DNA from 2 places in the Streptomyces sp. NPDC001927 genome. Region 1 is predicted to be linked to the other one. Evidence: riboswitches for the same ligand, from Rfam matches in the RefSeq annotation. Region 1 holds a riboswitch; the other holds the start of a gene.
What was found. A riboswitch is a leader RNA that binds a small molecule or an ion and turns the genes downstream of it on or off. The one in region 1 is predicted to bind cyclic di-AMP.
Positions count from the first base shown of each region.

Region 2: it holds a riboswitch for cyclic di-AMP, as region 1 does, so the genes downstream of both, ACWCO8_RS04130 (M23 family metallopeptidase) here and ACWCO8_RS13755 (M23 family metallopeptidase) in region 1, are expected to answer to the same signal.

Region 1 covers NZ_JBSFEN010000004.1:672,925-680,429, reverse strand. Annotated here, with positions in the region: gene ACWCO8_RS13760 (aldo/keto reductase) at 1-720, opposite strand, end outside; gene ACWCO8_RS13755 (M23 family metallopeptidase) at 901-1,989, opposite strand; cyclic di-AMP (ydaO/yuaA leader) riboswitch at 2,001-2,148, opposite strand; gene ACWCO8_RS13750 (PP2C family protein-serine/threonine phosphatase) at 2,385-3,542, opposite strand; gene ACWCO8_RS13745 (MerR family transcriptional regulator) at 3,910-4,650, opposite strand; tRNA gene ACWCO8_RS13740 (tRNA-Met) at 4,818-4,891, opposite strand; gene ACWCO8_RS13735 (rhodanese-like domain-containing protein) at 4,954-5,433, opposite strand; gene sigJ (RNA polymerase sigma factor SigJ) at 5,768-6,646, shown strand; gene ACWCO8_RS13725 (ATP-binding protein) at 6,663-7,505, opposite strand, start outside.
Region 2 covers NZ_JBSFEN010000001.1:1,063,117-1,070,621, reverse strand. Annotated here, with positions in the region: gene ACWCO8_RS04145 (DNA gyrase/topoisomerase IV subunit A) at 1-585, opposite strand, end outside; gene ACWCO8_RS04140 (M16 family metallopeptidase) at 900-2,261, shown strand; gene ACWCO8_RS04135 (M16 family metallopeptidase) at 2,288-3,655, shown strand; cyclic di-AMP (ydaO/yuaA leader) riboswitch at 3,879-4,044, shown strand; gene ACWCO8_RS04130 (M23 family metallopeptidase) at 4,058-4,843, shown strand; gene ACWCO8_RS04125 (GntR family transcriptional regulator) at 5,022-5,714, shown strand; gene ACWCO8_RS04120 (HPr family phosphocarrier protein) at 5,981-6,262, opposite strand; gene ACWCO8_RS04115 (bifunctional acetate--CoA ligase family protein/GNAT family N-acetyltransferase) at 6,439-7,505, shown strand, end outside.

The DNA of each region.
Region 1 (7,505 bases):
CGCGTGCTCGGCGGCGCCCTCGGCGCGGACGCTCTCGACGGTCTTCCCGGCGCGGTACTTGCCCGTGAGGAAGCCGGACGCCAGCGCGAAGTACGGGACGGCGGCGAGCCCGGCGCGCTCGGTGGTGGCCAGGAGTTCGCCCTCGTACGTGTCGCGCGAGAGCAGGTTGTAGTGCGGCTGCAGGGCGACGTAACGGGCGAGGCCCTCGGTCTCGGCGAAGTCGAGGGAGGCCTGGAGCCGGTCGGGCGCGATGTTGGAGGCGGCGACGGCCCGCACCTTGCCCTCCTTCACCAGCTGGTCGAGGGCGGTGACGATCTCCTCGACCGGGACGGTCGGGTCGTCGAAGTGCGAGTAGTACAGGTCGATGTAGTCGGTCCCGAGCCGGCGGAGCGACTCCTCCACCGCGCCCTTGATCGTGGTCGCGGCGAGGCCCTTGTACCGGGGGTGCGCGCCGACCTTCGTGGCGATGACGACCTCGGAGCGATTGCCGCGCGAGGCCAGCCACTTGCCGATGACCGTCTCGGACTCGCCGCCCTGATTGCCCTCGGCCCAGGCGGAGTACATGTCCGCGGTGTCGACGAAGTTGCCGCCGGCGGCGGTGTAGGCGTCGAGGACCGCGAAGGACTGCTCCTCGCTGGAGGACCAGCCGAAGACGTTGCCGCCGAGCGCGAGGGGGAAGACGTTCAGTTCGGAAGTGCCCAGTGGGCGCAGTGAGGTCATGGGACGGTACAACGACCGCACCGGGTACGGGTATTCCGGCAGCCCTGACGTGGGGGGGGTTACGCCAGGGCTGCCGGAGTCGTGAGGGCTCGGGAGGTCCTCGGACCGCGAGGCCGTTGGGCCGCCGGGTCCTTGGACCGCGAGGCCGTCGGGCCGCGAGGCCCTTGGACCGGGAAGCCCTTAGACCGAGAGGCCCTTGTTGCCCAGCCAGGCCGCCGGGTCGATGCCCGAGCCGCCCGCGGTGTGGACCTCCAGGTGGAGGTGCGGGCCGGTCACGTTGCCGGTCGCGCCCACGCGCCCGATCGTGTCGCCGGTGCCCACGGTCTGGCCGACGCTCGCGGTCATCGAGGACAGGTGCGCGTACCAGATCTCCGTACCGTCCTCGAGTTCGAGGACGATCCGGTAGCCGTACGAGCCGGACCAGCCGGCCGACTTGATGGTGCCGCCGTGCACGGCCTTGACCGGCGTGCCGGTCGGCGCCGCGAAGTCGAGGCCCGTGTGCTGGCCGGAGGACCACATGGAGCCGGACTGGCCGTACGTGGAGGTGATCGTGTACGAGGAAGTCGGCAGCGAGTAGCTCGCGGCGAGCTTCGCGAGGCGCTCCGCCTCGGCCTTCGCCGCAGCCTCCTCCTCGGCCTTCTTCTTCGCCGCGGCCGCTTCCTTCTCGGCCTGGTCCGCCTTGGCGGCGGCCTCGAGGGCGGCCTTCTCGGCGGCGGCCTTCTCCGCAGCGGCCTTCTCGGCGGCGTCGGCGGAGGCCTGCTGCTGCTCGGCCTGCTGCAGGATGCGGGCGCGCAGCGCCTCACCGGCATCGGCGGTCGAGGCGGAGGCGGACTGGCCGCTTCCGGCCTTCTCGACGCCGTCGGCCGGCAGGGCGAGAGTGGCCGTGAGCGGCTGCGGGTTGGTCGTACCGGAGTCCGAACCGCCGTCGGAGATGAACTCGCCGACACCGGGCAGCTCGGAGGCGTCCGGCAGGTTGAGGTCGGGCAGCGATATCGAGACCGGGGGCTTCTCCTTGGCGGTCGCCATGCCGCCCGCGCCGACGGCCGCGATGACACCGACGCCGAGGACGGTGGAGGAGCGGGCGAAGCCGGAGCGCTGCTTCACGACGCGGTGGCGGCCGCCCGAACGGGCCTGCTGGCGCAGGGAGTCCTCGGTCGGGTTCCACTCCCCCAGCGTCGTCGCGTTGTCGTCCGTCCCGGCGGCGCCACGGGCGCCGAACGCGTTGAACCCATCGGAAAGACCGTCGGGGGCAGGGCTGTTGGACGCCACGGAGGCGTGCTCCTTTCCTTCCTTCTCGCCTACCGGGTTAGCTGACGGGTTCGGAGCAGGAAGGTCTCCTACGGGCGGTTCCGCACGGATGCGGAGGTGCCCGATTCACCCCAAGTAGTGGTTCCCCGGTTCCCTTTCAGGATTCGGCGCACGCGCACGGTGCCGTCTCTTGCGACGGCTGGGACGACCGCGCTGCGTTATCGAACGTTAATAGACACGAGGGCCGGATTCCAAGCCGTTCCGGTTGATCATTCACGAGATTGAGCTGGTACAGCCCGATTTGATCCCGCTTCAGTACGGAGTCTTACCGCCACCCCAGAACTGATGGTTCGTCAATTGTTATCGGAGCGGTACGCCTCCACTACACAAGGTCACCACATGCGGAACGACGTGCTTCACGGCACGACGGGCATCGTCCGGCGCCGCTCCGGCTGCCCCGCTCCCGGCCGGCTCACGGCGAGCAGCGCCATGTCGTCGGTGGAGCCCCCGCCCGTGTACCGGCGGACGTCGTCGACGAGCGCGTCGAGCATCTCCTCCGGCCCCGGGAAGATCCGCCCGGCGAGCCGCTCGGCCGGTTCGTAGAAGGCCCCGGAGGCGTCGCGCGCCTCGGAGAGCCCGTCGGTGTAGAGGAGCAGCGTGGCGCCCGGCGGGTACGGGGCCTCGTCGGCCCGGTCCGGCCAGGCGGCCAGCTCGCCCATGCCGAGCGGCAGCGCGGGCTCGGTCGGCTCCAGGTGGGTCAGGCCCCCGTCCGCGTACAGCAAGAGAGGCTCGGGGTGGCCCCGGTTCACGACCCGTACCCGCCCGCCCCCGCGCGGGATCTCCGCCAGGACGGCCGTGGTGAACCCCTCGAAGGCGTCGAGCCCGGAGCGGCGGGTGCCCTCGCGGGCCAGCGCTCGTTCGAGGCGCTGGGCGACCCCCTCCAGCGAGGCCTCCTGCTCGGCCGCCTCCCGGAAGGCGCCGATCACGACAGCGACCGCCTCGACCGCGTCGAGCCCCTTGCCGCGCACGTCCCCGACCACGAGCCGTACCCCGAACGGCGTGTCCTGGACGGCGAACAGGTCCCCGCCGATGAACGCGTCCGCCTGCGCGGCCTCGTACCGGGCCGCGACCTGGAGCCCGCCGATCCGCTCGGCGGGCGTCGGCAGCACGGCCTTCTGCGCGGTCTCCGCGATCACCCGCGCCGAGGCGAGCCGCTCGCCGCTGCGCCGCACGACCCGGTTGATCAGCAGGGCGAGGGCGGAGACGGTGACGACGGTCAGCGTCTCGGTGAGGGCGGGGATGTCGTCGGCGGTGCCGTTGTAGACGTGCAGGCCGATGCCGGCGAGGACGGCGGCGATGCCGGTGAGCAGCGTCGTCAGCATGGAGAAGAACGGGGCGGCGATGAGCGGCGCGGCGGAGAACATCGGGGAGGCGGTGTACGCGGCGGGGGTGGCCAGGTCGAAGACGATCCCGCCGAGGATCACCAGCGGCGGCAGGGCCCGGATGAAGCGCCGGGCCCGCTCGGCCCGCCGGCGCGGGGCGCGCGGGGAGAGGCCGTTGCGCGAGCCGTACATCGGTCCGTTCGCCCGGCCGGACGCCTGCCCTTGAGTCCGTCCGTTCGCCCGTCCCCGAGCCCTTCCGTGCCCCCGTCCCCGAGCCCGTCCGTTCGCCCCGCCGTTCGCCGCGCCGTTCGCCCGCCCGTTCCCCGGTCCCTGATCGCGCTGCCCGTTCACCTGCCGTTCAGCCCGCCCCTGCCCCCGGTCCGGCCCTCGTTCCTGCCCCTGCCCCTGGCCCTGCCCCACCTGTGCTCTCCTGCCCGGTCCGTACACGGCGCGGCGACGGACGGTACCGCGCCCTCCCCAGGGTGGCGGGAGCCGCGCCGCTCTGCGACCCCCGCTCGGCCATGTGGGGGACGCGAGGTCACGGACCGCACAGCAGGCGCTACAGATTCCGCTCCGCGTAGACCTTCATCGCGTCCCGTACGAGAACGGCGGTGCCCTCGCCGTGCTGGTCGTAGTTGACGGTGAAGCGCGGGTCGTCCACGTACATCTGGCCGAGGCCGGTCACGTACTCCTTCGTCGGAGTCGTCGTGATCGACAGCCACTCGACGTGGCGCCGCGCGATCGCCTGGACCTCGTCGCTGTCGGCCGCCAGGCCACGCCGCGCCGCCGCGCCGAAATCGCGGGCGATCCCGGCCTGCCGGTCCATGAACTCCTGCTTCTCCTCGGCGCTGAGCGAGCGCCACCAGCGGTCGCCCTTCTCGTACGCGTCACGGCCCCAGCGCCGGCTGACCTCCTCCTCGTACCGCGTGTGATCGAAGCCGTCGAACACTTCCTCGGCCATGAGCTCTTCCCCTTTCTCGGTCTTGTGGAGAGTGGTCCGCACGGCCGCGATCTGCCGACCGATCCGCTCCCGCTCCTGTTCCAGCAGGAGGAGATGGGTACGCAGCGCGGCGGACGTGTCCCGCTCGCCTTCGAGGACCTCGGCGATGGCGGGCAGCGAGAGCCCCAGCTCGCGCAGGAGCAGCACGCGCTGCAGCCGCACGAGCGCCGCCTGGTCGTAGTACCGGTAACCGTTGGCGCCGATCCGGCTGGGTTCCAGCAGCCCGAGCTCTCCGTAGTGCCGGAGGGTGCGGCTGGTGGTGCCCGCCTTCTTGGCGATCTCTTGGATCGACCACTCCATACCGAGAACGCTAAATCTTGACGTTACGTAAAGGTCAAGTCGGACAGAAGGCGGAGGCGGAGGGCGGACGGCGGAAGCGGGAAGCGGGAAGCGGGAAGCGGGAAGCGAGTCGGACACGACGAAGGCCCGGATCCAGTGACTGGATCCGGGCCTTCGTTGCTACTGAGTAGCGGGGACAGGATTTGAACCTGCGACCTCTGGGTTATGAGCCCAGCGAGCTACCGAGCTGCTCCACCCCGCGTCGGTGAATATGACCTTACGGCATGGTGAGCCGATCCCCTAATCCGTTTCCCGGCCGCCCTCTCAGCAGCCGCAGTCCTCGGCGTCGACCGGGGCGGTGAGTGGGTCCGCGTCCTTCTTCTCGGGGCCTTCCCACGTCTCGTACGGGAAGCCCTCCCGGACCCAGTACTCGAAGCCGCCGAGCATCTCCTTCACCTGGTATCCCAGCTGGGCGAGGGCGAGCGCGGCGCGGGTGGCGCCGTTGCAGCCGGGGCCCCAGCAGTACGTGACCACGGGGACGGACTTGTCGAGCAGCTGCTCGGCCTGCTCGGCGATGAGCGCGGTCGGCAGGTGGATCGCGCCGGGGACGTGGCCCTGGTCCCAGGACGCGGTCGAGCGGGAGTCGAGGACCACGAAGCCGAGGTCGCCGCCGGCGGCGACGGCGCTCGCGACGTCGGAGACGTCGGCGTGGAAGGCGAGGCTGGCGGAGAAGTACGCGGCCGCGGCCTGGGGAGAGGCGGGCGGGGTACGAAGTACGGCGTTGACCTGCGCGGTTGTCGTCATGCATGAAAATCTACGGTCGAAGATCACGGCGCTGAAGTGGCAAATCCCGGCGGTCCGACCGCTCCGCCGGGGAAATCCGGGCGTGGGGCGGGGGACGACAGGGGATCTCACGCAGCGGATGTTTCGGGGCCGCTTTGGGGCTCCCTCAGGTCCTCTTCGGGGGCTTGTCGAGGTCTCTTCGGGGCTTCCTCAGGTCCTCTTCGGGGTCTCGTCGGGGTCTCTTCAGGGCTTCTTCAGGGTCGCGAGCTGTCACATCACGGGGACGCCGACCGTCATACATATAGAGGGCACGCGGCGATTCCAACCAGTACGGACGAACGAGGGAGACGCACCGATGGACGACGACAAAGACCTCCTGGCCGCGCGCTTCGATGCCGACCGCACCCACCTCAAGGCGGTCGCCTACCGGATGCTCGGCTCGCTGAGCGAGGCCGAGGACGCCGTCCAGGAGGCGTGGTTCAAGCTCAGCCGCTCCGACATCAGCGACGTACGGAACCTCAGCGGCTGGCTCACCACCGTCGTCGGCCGGGTCTGCCTGGACATGCTGCGCTCGCGCGCCTCGCGCCGCGAGGACCCGCTGGAGTACTACGTGCCCGATCCGCTCGTGCGCGGCGCGGACGGCGGCGCGATCGACCCCGAGGAGGAGGCGCTGCTCACCGACTCCGTCGGCCTGGCGCTGCTCGTGGTCCTGGACACGCTGGGCCCGGCCGAGCGGCTCGCCTTCGTCCTGCACGACATGTTCGCGGTGTCCTTCGACGAGATAGCCCCGATCGTGGACCGCACCCCGGCCGCGACGCGCCAGCTCGCCAGCCGGGCGCGCCGTCGGGTCCAGGGCGCGGCGCCCGGCCCGGCGCCGGACATCACGCGCCAGCGCGAGGTGGTCGACGCGTTCATGGCGGCCTCGCAGGGCGGCGACTTCGAGGGCCTGCTCGCGGTCCTTGACCCGGACGTGCTGCTGCGCGCGGACGGCGGCAAGGCGCTCGCGGGGCTCTCGAAGCTGGTGCGCGGTGCCGAGGCGGTCGTCAACCAGGCGCTCACCTTCGCGCGCTTCCGCCGCGAGTACCGGGAGGTGCTGGTCAACGGCGCGCCGGGCGTCGTCTCGTACGTGGACGGGCGGGCGTTCGGGCTCATGGCCTTCACGATCGTCGGCGACCACATCACGCAGATCGACATCATCGCGGACCCGGAGCGGCTGGAGGCGCTTGGCATCTGAGATCCGTCTGCCCGGCTCAGCCTCCGAGACCGAGGGCGGCGAGCGCGGCCGTACCGGCCACGGCGTGGTCGCCGCCCGCGAGGAGGAGGGTGCGGGCCGACTGGTAGCGGCAGCCGGCCGTCTCGAACGCCACGGCGGCGGCGAGCTGCCGGGGTACGTCGCCGTCGAGCAGCGCCTCGGTCCGGTCGACGTGGGCGGAGGCGACCGGGTTCCCCGCGACGGTCGTACGGGCGGCGGTCACCCGGGCGCGGGCGTCCGGGTGACCGGAGAGCGCGGAGGCCTCGGCGCGGAGCGTCACGTACCAGTGCAGCCAGATCCAGGAGACCCACTTCCACACCTGCTCCGGCTCGGGCGCGACCCGTTCGAGGGCCGCGTCCGGGTCGCCGCGGTGGAGCAGGAGCTGGGCGTCGAGGACCGCGCCGTAGCCGTGGCGGTACTCGTCCCCCGTACCCGCCCGGTCGACGATCGCGAGCCACTGCGCCCGGGCATCGTGGTCGCCGCGCAGGCCGTGGACCAGGGCGACCGACGCGGCGGCGGGGCCGAGGGAGAAGGAGCGGCGGCGACCGCTCTGCTCCCAGGCGTCCAGGAACCGCGCGCTGCCGGTGAGCACGTCGTCGCCGTGGCCGGCGAACGCGTCCGCGACCAGGAGCCAGGACGTGGCGTGGTGGCCCACCTCGGCCAGGAGCGGGTGGCCGGCGAGCTGTGCGCCCCAGCGGCGGGCGGCCGGGAGATCGCCCACGCCGAGGGCGGTGCCGGCGGCCATGGCGAGGGCGTCCATGAACTCGTGGGTACGGGCGGGGGTTTCGTGTGTACGGGGGTTCCCGGCGAGGAGGTCGATGCGGCGCCGGGCGGCCGCGGC
Region 2 (7,505 bases), on a different contig from region 1:
GGGCATGTTCGTCGCCATGCCGACCGCGATGCCCGAGGCGCCGTTGACCAGCAGGTTCGGATACGCGGCCGGCAGCGCGACCGGCTCCTGCTCCTGGCCGTCGTAGTTCGGCGTGAAGTCGACGGTGTCCTCGTCGATGGACTCCGTCATCATCAGCGCGGCGGCAGCCATCTTCGACTCGGTGTACCGCATGGCGGCCGGCGGGTCGTCGTTGCCGAGCGAGCCGAAGTTGCCGTGGCCGTCGACCAGCGGGAGGCGCATGGAGAAGGGCTGGGCCATGCGCACCATCGCGTCGTAGATCGACGCGTCGCCGTGCGGGTGCAGCTTGCCCATGACCTCGCCGACGACGCGGGCGCACTTCACATAGCCGCGGTCGGGGCGGAGCCCCATCTCGTTCATCTGGTACACGATGCGGCGCTGCACCGGCTTCATGCCGTCGCGGGCGTCCGGCAGCGCGCGGGAGTAGATCACCGAGTACGCGTACTCGAGGAAGGAGCCCTGCATCTCGTCGACGACGTCGATGTCGAGGATCCTCTCCTCGAACGCGTCGTCCGGCGGCGGTGTCTTCGTGCTGCGGCGGGCCATCGCGGCTGCGGCTCCTTCACCAACAAGGTTGATCTGACGCGGACCATTGTGGACCGTCCCACCGACAACGCCGACCGCGACCCGGGCGTGAGCGGCGGTCGGGCCTTAGCGGAGCGGTCCGAGCACGGTCCGCGAGCGGTTCGTGAGCCGTCCGCGACCGGGCCGTGAGCGTCCGCCAACGGGCCGTGAATCGTTTCCGCGACGCCCACGCGACCCGGAAGAGGGACGCAGGGAAGCTGTGGGAACTTCGCGAGGGGTCAGTGCGCTTGCATAGGGTGGCAGGACTTTTCCATATCGCGATCGAAGGGACGTACATGCCCATGGGTCACACGGCCACGGCAGAGGCCGGCTCAGGCGGCCTGACAGCGACCGAGCACCGGCTGGCCAACGGCCTGCGGGTGGTGCTCTCCGAGGACCACCTGACCCCGGTCGCCGCGGTGTGCCTCTGGTACGACGTCGGCTCCCGCCACGAGGTCGCCGGCCGCACCGGCCTCGCCCACCTCTTCGAGCACCTGATGTTCCAGGGCTCGAAGCAGGTCCAAGGCAACGGCCACTTCGAGCTGGTGCAGGGCGCGGGTGGCTCGCTCAACGGCACGACGAGCTTCGAGCGCACCAACTACTTCGAGACCATGCCGACGCACCAGCTGGAGCTCGCGCTCTGGCTGGAGGCGGACCGCATGGGCTCCCTGCTCGCCGCCCTGGACGACGAGTCCATGGAGAACCAGCGGGACGTCGTCAAGAACGAGCGCCGCCAGCGGTACGACAACGTGCCCTACGGCACGGCCTTCGAGAAGCTGACCGCCCTCGCGTACCCCGACGGCCACCCGTACCACCACACGCCGATCGGCTCCATGGCCGACCTGGACGCGGCGACGCTGGAGGACGCGCGGGCCTTCTTCCGTACGTACTACGCGCCGAACAACGCGGTCCTCTCGGTCGTCGGCGACATCGACCCGGTGCAGACGCTGGCCTGGATCGAGAAGTACTTCGGCTCCATCCCGTCCCACGACGGCAAGCTGCCCCCGCGCGACGGCACCCTCCCCGACACCATCGGGGAGCAGCTGCGCGAGGTCGTCGAGGAGGAGGTACCGGCCCGCGCGCTGATGGCCGCCTACCGCCTCCCGCACGACGGCACGCGCGCGTGCGACGCCGCCGACCTCGCCCTGACCGTGCTCGGCGGAGGCGAGTCGTCCCGGCTCCACAACCGCCTTGTGCGCCGCGACCGTACGGCCGTGGCGGCCGGCTTCGGCCTGCTGCGCCTGGCCGGCGCGCCCTCGCTGGGCTGGCTGGACGTCAAGACCTCCGGTGGCGTCGAGGTGCCCGAGATCGAGACGGCCGTCGACGAGGAGCTGGCCCGGTTCGCCGCCGAGGGCCCGACGCCCGAGGAGATGGAGCGCGCCCAGGCCCAGTTGGAGCGCGAGTGGCTGGACCGGCTCGGCACGGTCGCCGGCCGCGCCGACGAACTGTGCCGCTTCGCGGTCCTGTTCGGCGACCCGCAGCTGGCCCTGACCGCCGTCAACCGGGTCCTGGACGTCACCGCCGACGAGGTGCGGGAGGTCGCCGCGGCCCGGCTGCGCCCGGACAACCGCGCGGTGCTGGTCTACGAGCCGATCGGTACCGAACAGAGCGACGCCGAGCAGGGCGACAGCGACGAGGAAGAGGGAGCGGACCAGTGACCGACGCTGCCGCGTCTTTGACGAGCATGACGTTCCACCCGCAGCCCGAGCCGGGCGCGGCCAGGCCCTGGGCCTTTCCCGCCCCGGACCGCGGAGCGCTGGACAACGGCCTGACGGTGCTGCGCTGTCACCGCCCCGGCCAGCAGGTCGTGGCCGTCGAGATCTTCTTCGACGCCCCGCTGGAGGCCGAGCCCGCCGGTCTCGACGGTGTCGCCACGATCATGGCCCGTGCCCTCACCGAGGGCACCGACCAGCACACCGCCGAGGAGTTCGCCGCCGAGCTGGAGCGCTGCGGCGCCACGCTCGACGCGCACGCGGACCACCCGGGCGTACGGGTCTCCCTGGAAGTTCCCGTCTCCCGGCTGCCCAAGGCGCTCGGGCTGGTCTCCGAGGCCCTGATCGCGCCGGCGTTCCTCGAGACCGAGGTCGAGCGCCTGGTGAACAACCGGCTCGACGAGATCCCGCACGAGACGGCCAACCCGGCCCGCCGGGCGGCCAAGCAGCTCTCCAAGGAGCTCTTCCCGGCCGAGTCCCGCATGTCCCGGCCGCGTCAGGGCACCGAGGAGACGGTGGCGGCCATCGACGCCTCCGCCGTCCGTGGCTTCTTCCAGACCCACCTGCGGCCGTCCACGGCGACCGCCGTGGTCGTCGGCGACCTGACCGACGTGGACCTGGACAAGGTCCTCGCCGAGTCGCTCGGTGCCTGGACGGGCAACAGCGCGGAGCCCCGGCCCATGCCGCCGATCACGGCCGACGACACCGGCCGTGTGGTCATCGTCGACCGGCCGGGCGCCGTCCAGACCCAGCTGCTGATCGGCCGCGTGGGCGCCGACCGGCACGACCGCGTCTGGGCCGCCCAGGTCCTCGGCACGTACTGCCTCGGCGGCACGCTCACCTCCCGCCTGGACCGCGTCCTGCGCGAGGAGAAGGGCTACACCTACGGTGTCCGGGCCTTCGGCCAGGTCCTGCGCTCCGACGGCGAGGGCCACGGCGCCTCGATGCTCGCCATCAGCGGTTCCGTGGACACCCCCAACACCGGCCCGGCACTTGACGACCTGTGGAAGGTGCTGCGCACTCTCGCCGCCGAGGGTCTGACGGACGCCGAGCGCGACGTGGCCGTGCAGAACCTGGTGGGCGTGGCGCCGCTCAAGTACGAGACCGCGGCCTCCGTCGCGGCGACCCTCTCCGACCAGGTCGAGCAGCACCTCCCGGACGACTTCCAGGCGCAGTTGTACGCGCGCCTGGCCGAGACCGGCACGGTCGAGGCGACGGCGGCCGTCGTCAACGCCTTCCCGGTGGACCGGCTCGTGACGGTGCTCGTGGGTGACGCGGCCGAGATCGAGGAGCCGGTCCGGGCCCTCGGCATCGGCGAAGTCACCGTCGTCACCGGCTGATCGAGCGGCATCGAGCGGCGCACCGCCGCCGAAGCGGAGCGAACGGAGGACCCCGACGTCACGTTACGTCGGGGTCCTCCGCTATGTCCGGATTGGTGGCAAGGGTGGCCGTATGCCCTGTGGCATGTCTTACAAACTGGCGTGTCTGTTTGGTGATTGAAAGACGATCCGCTTAGCGTCGGTCCGGCTGTTCGCCAGTTGCACCCGCCGCGCCCGCGGCATCGGACAGTCATCGCCGAGTCCCCGTCAGGCGCGAGCCTGGGGAGCCGGGGACCCACACGAAGTCCCTGGGGTGAATCGGACGCCTTCGCATCCGTGCGGAGGGGCCCGTAGGAGACCTTCCTGCTCCGAACCCGTCAGCTAACCCGGTAGGCGAGAAGGAAGGAAAGGATCAGCCACTACATGGCGTTCACCCGTGCCACCGGGAAGCATCGTGGTCCGAGCCGTCTGGCGCGCCGCAGCGCCGGCGTCGCCGGCATCGCGTCCCTCGCCACCGCCGGCGTCATCGGCACCCTGGCCTCCCCGGCGCTCGCCGCCGACACGGACGCCCCCTCCCTCGAGGACACCGGCCTGACCCAGGTCGTCGTGGCCGACAACGCCCTCGCCGACAAGATCGACGCCCAGGCCGCCGCGCAGGAGCGCGAGGCCGCCGAGGCGGAGGCCAAGCGTGTCGCCGAGGCCCGCGCCAAGGCGGAGGCCAAGCGCAAGGCGGAGGCCCGTGCCAAGGAGGTCCGCGCGGCCAAGGAGCGCGCCGCCCGTGAGGCCGAGCGCAAGCGCCTGAACTCCTTCCAGCTGCCCGTGGCCGGCTCGTACGTCTCCACCGGCTACAAGACCGGCGGCTCCCTCTGGTCCTCCGGCAGCCACTCCGGCGTCGACTTCCACGCCGCCTCCGGCACCAAGGTCGTCTCCGTCGGCTCCGGCACCGTCGTCGAGGCCGGCTGGGGCGGCGCGTACGGCAACAACATCGTCATCCGGATGAACGACGGCACGTACACCCAGTACGGGCACCTCTCGGCCATCAGTGTCTCCGTCGGCCAGTCCGTCACCCCGGGCCAGCAGATAGGCATCTCGGGCTCGACCGGCAACTCGACCGGCCCGCACCTCCACTTCGAGGCCCGCACCACCGCCGAGTACGGCTCCGACATCAACCCGGTCGCGTACCTTCGCGCCCGCGGCGTGAACGTCTGACCCGACCGGCCGTCGAGGTCCCGCACCGCACGTCAGAAAAGCCCCGGCTCGTACTGAGCCGGGGCTTTTCGCTGACCAAAAGATATCCATGGTTACCGAGGACCCGTCGGAAATACCGCCCCGCTGCAATAGAGTCACCGGACAACCGGTTTCGCGCGTATTAAGGCGGAGGTCGATCATGCGCATTCCCGCGCACTCGGTGTGCACGGCGATCCGGGACGACATCGTCACCGGCGTCTTCGAGCGCGGCAGCCGGCTGACCGAGGAGCAGCTGGCCCGCCGGTACGGAGTCTCCCGCGTCCCGGTCCGCGAGGCGCTGCGCACCCTGGAGGCCGAGGGCTTCGTGATCACCCGCCGGCATGCCGGCGCCCAGGTGGCCGAGCCGACCGAGCAGGAGGCGGCCGACCTCCTGGACATGCGCTCGCTCCTCGAACCGCTCGGCGCGGCCCGGGCCGCGCAACGCCGCACCGAGGCGCACCTCAAGGTGCTGCGCGGCCTGGTCAGACTGGGGCAGGAGCGGGCCAGGCGGGGCCAGGGGGACGATCTGCGCTCGCTCGGCGGCTGGTTCCACGAGACCCTGGCGCAGGCCTCGGGCAGCCCGGCGCTCACCGCCCTGCTCACCCAGCTGCGGCACAAGATCGCCTGGATGTACGCGGTCGAGGCCCCCGCCCAGCCGGTCGAGGCCTGGGCGGAGCACGGGGCGATCGTGGACGCGGTGGCGCGCGGCGACGCCGAACGAGCCCGCGCCCTGACCGCGCTGCACGCCGAGCGCTCCCTGCTGCTGCACCGGCTGAAGCGCCCCGAGCGTCCGCCGCGCGGGCGTGTGAGGACTTCGCAACATGTCGTCAACACCGCGAGCGGCCGGAATTAACGAGCGGGCCGTATACAAAGAGAGCTCGCCCTGGCGGTGGGAATTCGACGGGCTTTCTTCGGGCTGCCCGGATCCCCGGAATTCACTACGGAATGTTTCGGGAGACGTTTCAGGAGGCTTTTCGCGGGACGGTTCGGGAGGCGTTTCGCGGTACGGGAAAACGAGACGTTTCGGGGTGCCGGAAAAGAAGAAGCCGCACCCGCCGTCATTCGGCGTGTGCGGCTTCCCGCGCATTCGGCCCCGACGTCCGTCCGGCCGGAAATCCGTCAGACGGTCTCGGGGAGCTCCTCGAGTCCCTCGGCAACCAGCTTCGCCAGACGGTCGAGCGCGACCTCGGCGCCCTCGGCGTCCGAAGCGAGCACGATCTCCTCGCCGCCCTGCGCGCCCAGACCGAGCACCGCGAGCATCGACGCGGCGTTCACCGGGTTGCCATCAGCCTTGGCGATCGTCACGGGGACGCCGGAGGCCGTGGCGGCACGGACGAAGATGGAGGCGGGGCGGGCGTGCAGGCCCTCGGCCCAACCGACGTTGACGCGGCGCTCAGCCATGGTGTTGCCCTTCAAGTCTCAAGCGGGTTGTCTAGACCAGTCTCTCACGGGTTGCGGGGTGCTCGTCGCCGACCTTCGACCCCCACCGGGGGGCCGTTCGGTCCTCCTTACCTTGCATGGTGCACACCCGCCGCGCGACCGGTGCCCGTGTCGTACCCCGGCCGTACGCTTGCCCCATGCAGAGCGCGTCGGAACGGCCGGAGCAAGCGGAACACGAGTACCCCGACCACTGGGAAGCGGACGTCGTCCTCCGTGACGGCGGCACCGCGCGCATCAGGCCCATCACCGCCGACGACGCCGACCGGCTGGTCAGCTTCTACGAGCAGGTCTCCGACGAGTCGAAGTACTACCGCTTCTTCGCTCCCTACCCCCGTCTCTCCGCGAAGGACGTGCACCGCTTCACCCACCACGACTTCGTGGACCGGGTGGGCCTCGCGGCGACCGTCGGCGGCGAGTTCATCGCCACCGTGCGGTACGACCGGATCGACGACCGCGGCCTGCCCGCCTCCTCGCCCGCCGACGAGGCCGAGGTCGCCTTCCTCGTCCAGGACGCCCACCAGGGACGCGGCGTGGCCTCCGCGCTGCTCGAACACATCGCGGCGGTGGCGCGCGAGCGGGACATCCGGCGGTTCGCGGCGGAGGTGCTGCCCGCCAACACCAAGATGATCAAGGTCTTCACGGACGCCGGATACACCCAGAAGCGCAGCTTCGAGGACGGTTCCGTACGGCTCCACCTCGACCTGGAGCCCACCGACCGCTCCCTCGCCGTGCAGCGCGCCCGGGAACAGCGGGCGGAGGCCCGCTCGGTGCAGCGGCTCCTCACGCCCGCCTCGGTCGCCGTCGTCGGAGCCGGCCGGACCCCCGGCGGGGTCGGCCGGACGGTCCTGCGCAACCTCCTGGACGGCGGCTTCACCGGACGGACGTACGCGGTGAACCGCGCGCTGACCGAGGAGACCGGCACCCTCGAAGGCGTACCGGCCTTCCGCTCCGTCGGGGACATCGGCGAACCGGTGGACCTCGCGATCGTGGCCGTCCCCGCCGAGCGCGTGCCGGAAGCGGTCGCCGACTGCGGCGAGCACGGCGTGCGGGGCCTCGTCGTGCTCTCGGCGGGATACGCGGAGACCGGGTCGGGGGAGGGCCGGGACCGGCAGCGGGAACTGGTGCGGCAGGCCCGCTCGTACGGCATGCGGATCATCGGGCCCAACGCGTTCGGGATCATCAACACCTCGGCCGACGTCCGGCT